Regions from separate parts of the Vibrio artabrorum genome, predicted to be linked through region 1. Evidence: predicted binding sites of a transcription regulator. Region 1 holds the regulator's gene; the other holds the start of a gene.
The links. Region 1 encodes CRP, which controls carbon source genes, mostly activating them, when cyclic AMP is high. Its sites were predicted from a motif close to TGTGANNNNNNTCACA; they were not measured.

Region 2: the regulator CRP is predicted to act here: its motif matches at 2,617-2,632, upstream of OCU36_RS16430 (glycogen/starch/alpha-glucan phosphorylase).

Annotation. Positions count from the first base shown of each region.
Region 1 is NZ_AP025458.1:2,737,114-2,741,305, reverse strand. It holds gene astD (succinylglutamate-semialdehyde dehydrogenase) at 1-369, shown strand, start outside; gene OCU36_RS12470 (DUF1338 domain-containing protein) at 493-1,284, shown strand; gene crp (cAMP-activated global transcriptional regulator CRP) at 1,495-2,127, opposite strand; gene OCU36_RS12460 (phosphoribulokinase) at 2,367-3,236, opposite strand; gene OCU36_RS12455 (YheU family protein) at 3,314-3,526, opposite strand; gene OCU36_RS12450 (hydrolase) at 3,622-4,192, opposite strand, start outside.
Region 2 is NZ_AP025459.1:515,489-519,680, reverse strand. It holds gene OCU36_RS16430 (glycogen/starch/alpha-glucan phosphorylase) at 1-2,437, opposite strand, end outside; gene malT (HTH-type transcriptional regulator MalT) at 3,005-4,192, shown strand, end outside.

The DNA of each region.
Region 1 (4,192 bases):
GTAACCAACATTGCTGAACTGCCGGATGAAGAGTACTTCGGTCCATTGCTACAAGTGGTTCGTTACCAGTCACTAGAGCAAGCGGTTGAGCTAGCGAACGACACGCGCTTTGGTTTATCTGCTGGTTTAGTTTCAACCGACGATTCAGAGTGGGAATACTTCGTTGACCATATCCGCGCGGGCATTGTTAATCGTAACCGTCAGTTGACTGGCGCAAGCGGCGACGCACCATTTGGCGGCCCGGGAGCTTCCGGTAACTTACGTCCAAGTGCTTACTACGCGGCGGATTACTGCGCGTATCCGATGGCTTCAATGGAAGGCAGTGAAACTCAACTGCCAGCCACGTTTAGCCCGGGAATTGAGCTTTAGTTTAAATTTAAGTGACAGAATGACTGACTGGCTTATGAAATAAAGGCTGCTGACTTTGTGTCTAAGCCTCGCCTTTTCTAATCCAAATGACTAGCTTGCTAGAATCTTTGATAAGGAGTCTCCATGACACCCGATCTACTCTTTAAATCACTATGGGATGATTACATTGATAGGCTTTGCCCATCGGCAGAAAAAGTTCATCGTCTACTGAAAGAAGACGAAGCGCTGATTAATGATCACATTGCACTGCGTACTTTCAATGTTGATCCTTTGGGGATTGACACACTCGCTAAGCCTTTTCTGGCTTTAGGTTATAAGGCGTGTGGCGATTACTTGTTTGAAAGCAAGAAGTTGGTGGCTAAGCACTATGAGCACCCAGATCCCACCCAACCTAAAGTGTTTATTAGTGAGTTGAAGGTCGAAGCGTGTTCCAGTGATTTACAGCAGATCGTGGCTAAGTTGGTTGAGCAAGTGGACGCAAGCAAGCTTCAAGGTTATGAGTTCTTGTTTGGTGGCCGACTTTGGGATCTGAGCTTCGCGGATTTCCAAGTGTTAGCAAAAGAGAGCGAATATGCTTCTTGGTTAGCGGCTCATGGCTATGGTGCAAATCACTTTACGGTGAGTGTGAATCAGCTTAAGCACTTCGAGGAGGTACAGAGTGTGAATGACTATTTGAGAGAGTCGGGCTTCACAATCAATGCATCTGGAGGTGAGGTTAAAGGCTCTCCAGAGGTTTTATTAGAGCAATCATCAACAATGGCGGATAAAGTCCCAGTATCATTTGTTGATGGCAATGAGATGATTCCTGGTGGCTTCTATGAGTTTGCGAAGCGTTATGTGATGGATAATGGTGAGCTATACACTGGGTTTGTGGCGGCATCAGCAGATAAAATTTTTGAGAGTACTAACGGGTAGATATAAGAGTTGAGGTTCGGGCTTCTCCCTGCGAGAGACAAATCGTCATTCCATAGACCGACGAAGGAGTAGGGAATCTTTATAGATTTACCCACTTGTTTGAAGAGCTCCCCAACTCGGTCGTCCCTCCTTTTTGGGGATGACGCAAATAAACAAAAAGCCACCAATGTCTCCATTGGTGGCTTTTAAAATTTTAGCGGTTAATCGAGATTAACGAGTGCCGTAGACCACGATAGTTTTACCGTGTGCAGAAATTAGGTTCTGCTCTTCTAGCATCTTCAAGATACGACCTACTGTCTCACGAGAACAACCAACGATCTGGCCAATCTCTTGACGAGTGATCTTGATTTGCATGCCGTCAGGGTGAGTCATGGCATCGGGCTGTTTCGCTAGATTTAGTAGCGTTTGAGCGATACGACCTGTTACATCAAGGAACGCTAAGTCACCAACTTTTTGGCTCGTTACTTGTAAACGGTTTGCCATTTGCGATGAAAGGCGCATCAGGATGTCTGGGTTCACTTGGATAAGTTGGCGGAATTTCTTGAAAGAAATTTCAGCAACTTCACAAGGAGATTTTGCACGAACCCATGCAGTACGCTCTTGGTCTTCTTCGAAGAGGCCAAGCTCACCAATGAAGTCACCTTGGTTTAAGTAAGAAAGAATCATTTCCTTACCTTCTTCGTCTTTGATAAGAACTGCCACAGAACCTTTAACGATGTAATACAAGGTTTCTGCCTTTTCACCAGCATGAATCAAAGTACTCTTTGAAGGGTACTTATGAATATGACAGTGTGAAAGGAACCACTCTAATGTTGGATCGGTTTGGGGTTTACCTAGAACCATAATATCTTACTTCCTCTGCAGGGTATGCTTGCTGCTTTCCGTATTTTAGCTAAGCCTGGATTGACTTGTAGGGTAAGAGCACTCGTTGAGCGCTGCAAGCTATCTTGTGTTTCGTCTAAGAATAGTATCCTTTTTCCGAGACTATTTCTTGATTTTAATCGTGACCAAGCCACGATTTTTTACGCAAAACTGTGCACATGATCACGGTATGAAAAGTAATCAATAAAAACGTTGTTTTGTTAACCAATTTTTCCGGTTTCGATGAGTTGTTGTAGGATCGGTCTTACGATGAGCTCCATAGCAAAACTCATTTTCCCCCCCGGCACGACTAGCGTGTTATGGCGAGACATAAATGAGCCATCAATCATGGCCAAAAGGTAGGGAAAATCGACGTTTTTTATGCCACGCAAACGTATCACTACGAAGCTTTCGTCTAAACTTGGAATCCCTTTCGCGTTCAGTGGATTTGAGGTATCTACGGTTGGAACACGCTGAAAGTTGATATGGGTCCGTGAAAATTGTGGGGTAATGTAGTTAAGGTAATCATCCATCGAACGAACAATGGAGTCCATTACTGCTTCACGGGAGTGACCACGATCGCGAGTGTCACGAACAAATTTTTGGATCCACTCAAGGTTGACGATGGGCACCATGCCGATCAGCAAATCGACATGTTGGGAAACATTGATGTCACCATCAACTACACCACCATGCAGGCCTTCATAAAACATCACATCGGAGTTTTCAGGGATCTCTTGCCATGGCGTAAAGGTGCCCGGCATTTGATTGTACGGCACGGCTTCATCGAAGGTGTGTAGGTAACGACGTACCTTACCTGTGCCTTCGTTACCGTATTGACGGAAGAACTCCTCTAATGCGCCAAAATCGTTGGCTTGCGGACCAAAGTAGCTGATGTGCTTACCTTGCTCGCGCGCTTTACGGATTTCGACATCCATCTCTGGTCGAGTGAAGCGATGGAAGCTATCCCCCTCAACCCAAGCAGCCTTGACGTTCATCATATTGAACATTTTACGGAAGGCTTCTGAGGTGGTGGTGGTGCCGGCTCCTGATGAACCCGTCACCGCAATTATTGGATGTTTAGCGGACATGACAACCCTTGTCTTTTGAGTAACTTACTTGTTAGCAATCGGTTACTACTATAACACGGCTCCTTAATGAGCGCAGCCTAGAAGCGTTTTGTGACCTGAATATCAACGGTTTCATGTAGCTCAGAAAATACGATACTGATTTCTCCTGAGGCCAATTGATTTTTTACTTGGTCAATCTTGTTTTGAAGTGAAACCTCTACATCACCGTAGTCTGTGCCTTCACGCAGTACGAATTCTTTAATCAGGTTTTCCAGCGTTTCTGGGGCGATGTCTTGCCATGGGATGATCATAAATACTTCTCTCTTTTATGTTCATGGATATGTTCATTCATGAGTAATGAGTGTGCTCAGCAATGTTTTTACTTCTATTGACTAAGGCTCAGTCATTATGCCGAATTTAGAATGCTTTCATAGTAGGCCGGTAACGCTTCTTCTAACCAAAATCTTGGTTTGAGTGTGCTGCCGGTAATAAACCCCACATGGCCACCTTTTTGAAACAGCCGATAATCGATGTTGTCCGGTAGTACGAATTTGGGGATGACGTCATCGGTCATAAACGGATCGTCTTTGGCATGAATGATCTGAGTTGGCAGCTTGATCTTAGTCAGTTTAGGAAGCGCTGAACATTGTGCGTAATAATCTTGAGCATTTTTGAATCCATGCAAAGGTGCGGTAATGCGTTCATCAAACTCATACAGTTTGGTGATGTTGTGAATGGTTTCAGTGGTAATGCCGAGCTTCTCTTGTAGCAGATTGGCCTTTTTCAATGCATTCGATTTTAGCGAGTTGAGCAGGTACTTCTTATAGAGCTTTGAAAAGCCTTGTTCAATACGACTGGAACAACAAGCAAGGTCGAAGGGTGCTGATACAATCGTAGCAGCCGACAGTAACGGGTCATCCGCATATTCAGCGAGGTAGTTGGCCAACATGTTTCCGCCCAAGGAAATACCAACCGCA
Region 2 (4,192 bases), on a different replicon from region 1:
CAAGTTTCCAAATATTATTCACGTAATCTCGAATTGAACGGTCTGAGGTGAATTTACCGACCAACGCGGTGTTAAGAATCGCTTTCTTAGCCCAACCCGCTTGGTCTTTGTATTGCTTGCTCATATCTTCATGCGCTTTCACGTAAGAGGCGAAATCAGCAAGGCATAGGTAAGGGTCACCACCATCAAGCAGGCTATCAAACGTCGCGCGCAGAAGACCCGGTTGACCTGGAGTGAACTCATCGCCAATCAGTAGATCCAGAGACGCTTTCAATAGTGGGTCAGCGTTGTAGTAGTCGTATGGGTTGTAGCCCTGAGCTTTCAGTGCTTGAACACCATCAACGTCTAGACCAAAGATGTAGATGTTTTCATCACCCACTTCTTCACGAATCTCAACGTTTGCACCATCCATCGTACCGATAGTCAGCGCGCCGTTTAACGCCATCTTCATGTTGCCCGTACCTGATGCTTCTTTACCCGCTAGTGAGATTTGCTGAGAAACGTCTGCGGCAGGGATGATGATTTCAGCCATGCTGACACGGTAGTCAGGAATGAAGACCACTTTCAGTTTGTTGCCGATGCGAGGGTCGTTGTTGATCTTCTCTGCAATCTTGTTAACCGCGAAGATGATCTCTTTCGCCAAGTGGTAACCCGGTGCGGCTTTCGCTGCGAAGAAACATACGCGTGGCTCACACTCAAAACCCGGTTCGTTAAGAATACGGTGGTACAGAGAGAGAATGTGGAGCAAATCTAGATGCTGACGCTTGTATTCGTGAAGACGTTTAATTTGAACGTCAAAGATAGCGTTAGTATCTAGCTCGATACCCATGTTCTCTTGAACCCAATCAGCTAGGCGCTGTTTGTTTTCTTTCTTAACCGCCATGAATTCTTTTTGGAATTTCGCGTCCGTTGCAAACTGAGCGATGCCTTCTAGCTGCTCAAGTTTTGCTGGCCACTCAGTACCGATCTTACCAGTGATTAGTGTAGATAGACCTGGGTTACAGAACTTCAACCAACGACGCGGCGTGATGCCGTTTGTTACGTTAGTCAGTTTGCCTGGGAAGATTTCGTTGAACTCAGGGAACAAGTCTTTCTTAACCAGTTGTGAGTGAAGCGCCGCGACACCGTTTACTTTGTAAGAACCAATCACACAGAGATTTGCCATGCGAACCATACGGTGGAAACCTTCTTGGATGATAGAAAGCTTCGCTTGCTTCTCACCGTCACCCGGCCACATCTTGCGAACTTCTTGCATGAAGCGGTGGTTGATTTCAAAAATGATTTCCATGTGACGTGGAAGAAGACGCTTGATCAGAGATTCAGACCAAGTCTCTAGTGCTTCAGGAAGTAGTGTGTGGTTGGTGTAGGCGAACGTATGAGCACTGATTTCCCATGCTTGATCCCAAGATAGACCTTTCTCGTCAATCAAGATGCGCATTAGCTCAGGAATCGCAATCGTTGGGTGCGTATCGTTAAGCTGAATCGTTTCTTGCTTAGGCAGATCTTCTAGAGAGAAACCTGCGGCTTCGTGACGACGTAAAATATCGCGAACCGACGCTGCTGAGTGGAAGTACTGCTGCATTAGACGCAGAGTTTTACCTTTCTCGTGGTTGTCGTTCGGGTACAGAACCTTAGTGATGTTACCTGCATCGATGAGCGAGTGTTGCGCTTCGAAGTAATCACCGTTGTTGAAGCTCGCAAGTGAGAATGGTGCGATTGCCTGACATTCCCAAAGGCGCAGTGGGTAAACCGTGTTTGACTCGTAACCTACGATAGGGAGATCCCAAGGCATTGCTTTCACTTCCATACCTGGAACCCAAATACGAACTTCTTTACCGTCGATGTATTCAACTTCTACATGACCGTAAAAACCAATGTGTTGTGCGAGTTCTGGGCGAGCGACTTCCCATGGGTAACCTTCCACACCACGCCATGCATCAGGTGCTTCTTGTTGACGACCGTCTTGGAAAGATTGTTTGAATAGACCGTATTCGTAGTGAAGACCGTAACCGACTGTTGGGTATTCTTGAGCGGCACAAGAATCCATGAAACAAGCCGCTAGACGACCAAGACCACCATTACCGAGTGATGGGTCACGCTCTTCTTCTAGAAGGTCCGTTAGGTTTTGACCTAGCTCTTCCATCGCGTGAGTGATTTGCTCGTACAGACCCATGCTGATCAGATTGTTACCGGTTAAACGGCCAATCAAAAACTCTAGAGATAGGTAGTTAACGCTTTTCGCGTTCTTAATTTTTTCATCATTTTCAGTTTCTAGCAGGTCAAAAGTCGTGAGCTCTGCAAGAGCACGACCCATTGCTAGATACCATGAACGGCTGTCTGCTGTTTCAACGGTTGTGGCGTAGGTTGCAGATAAATGTTTCTTAACACTCTCTTGGAATGACACTTTATCGAAAGTTTTTTGCTGAGTTGGTTTCATTTCAGAAATCTCGCTTTTAATAGTTCTAATTCATCTGTGACATATCGTGCACGGTCACCATAAACTAAACATCATCCTGCTAACGCCACTGACTAGGAGTAGATGGGAGGGCGTAGGGGGCGTAACGCGATTGGGTTAGTGATCTGACTCTCATGTTCTGCCTGAGAACAAAAACTTGAAGTGACTAAGATCACAAGCTCCCATTCGATAACGTCACTTGGCTGAATCTGACGTCAACTGAACGCATTTAACCTCATTGCCAAATCTGATATTCAGATCACGAAAATATTTTCTGCGTCTCATTTTTTGCACAACAATCCGTACACAGTAGGAGATAAAGACAGGTAAAAATCGCCCGACAAGTGACTTAAATCACAAATGTAGGGCGTAGAGGGCCAAAAACATGCAGAAGTGCAAGGTTTCAGAGGAGGATCATAGTCTGCATCGCTTTGCGTCACGTACTATGAGTGCAGACTTAAGTAATTAGGCTAATGTTATTGGAGTGCACTCAACGATAAATTGGGATAATCCAGAACATAAGCCATGGAATAGGTGAAAGACTTCGATATGTGGATCCCTTCGAAACTGACTCGTCCCGGCCGCTTACATAATGCAATACTGCGCCCAAGAGTGCTTGACCTCCTACAAGGTGCAGCTTGTTATAAGCTCGTGTTGTTTCGCTCTCCAGCGGGATACGGTAAAACCACCATGGCTGCCCAATGGTTAATCGATAAACCCAATGTGGGTTGGTATAGCATCGATGAAAGTGACAATGATGCATTCCGTTTCCTCAACTACCTACTGCAATCACTGAACAAAGCGACTCAACACGCCTGTCCCAAAACCCAAAAATTAGCAGAGAATCGCCAGTTTTCATCACTGCACTCTTTACTTGGTGAACTGTTTGCTGAAATGTCTGAATTCCACCAAGAATGTTTCTTGGTATTGGATGACTATCACTTAGTGAACAATGACGATATTCACGAAGCCATGCGTTTTTTCCTAAAGCATATGCCCGATAACCTGACCGTCGTCGTCACCAGTCGCAGTATGCCGCCGCTTGGTACCGCTAACCTTCGAGTTCGAGACTTAATGATTGAGTTAGGTAACGATTCGTTAGCTTTTGATACCGAAGAGACCACGCGCTTTTTCAATCAACGCGTGACCGATGGCATTGATGACGTCACGGCGGATAGCATTTGTACTTATGTAGAGGGGTGGCCTTCTGCAATGCAACTGATTGCGCTGCAAGCACAACATCAAAAACGCACCCTTGCCCAGTCAGCAGAGTCGTTCTCAACTTTTAACCATGCTCACCTTTGGGATTATTTAGTTGAAGAAGTGTTCGACCTTTTAGACTCTGAAACACGACAGTTCTTGATGCAATGTTCTGTGCTCGACCACTTCAATGACGAACTCGCCAGTGCGCTGACACAGCGTGAAGATGCGCTCGGAATGATCGAGTCACTCAATCGCTTCGGTCTGTTCATCTACCCGCTAGAGGGCGAAAAAAACTGGTACCGCTTCCATAATCTGTTCGGCGAGTTTTTAGCGCACGAGCGTCAGGCTCGAATTCCTCAACAAGAAGCCGAATTGCACCGAAGTGCGGCGAAAGCATGGATTAAACAAAAAACGCCTCATCAAGCACTGCGACACGCCCAGCGCGCTGACGACCCACAATTGATTATTCAAATCCTGAGTGAACATGGGTGGCAAATGTTCAACCAAGGCGAGCTTTCATCGTTAGAAATGGCC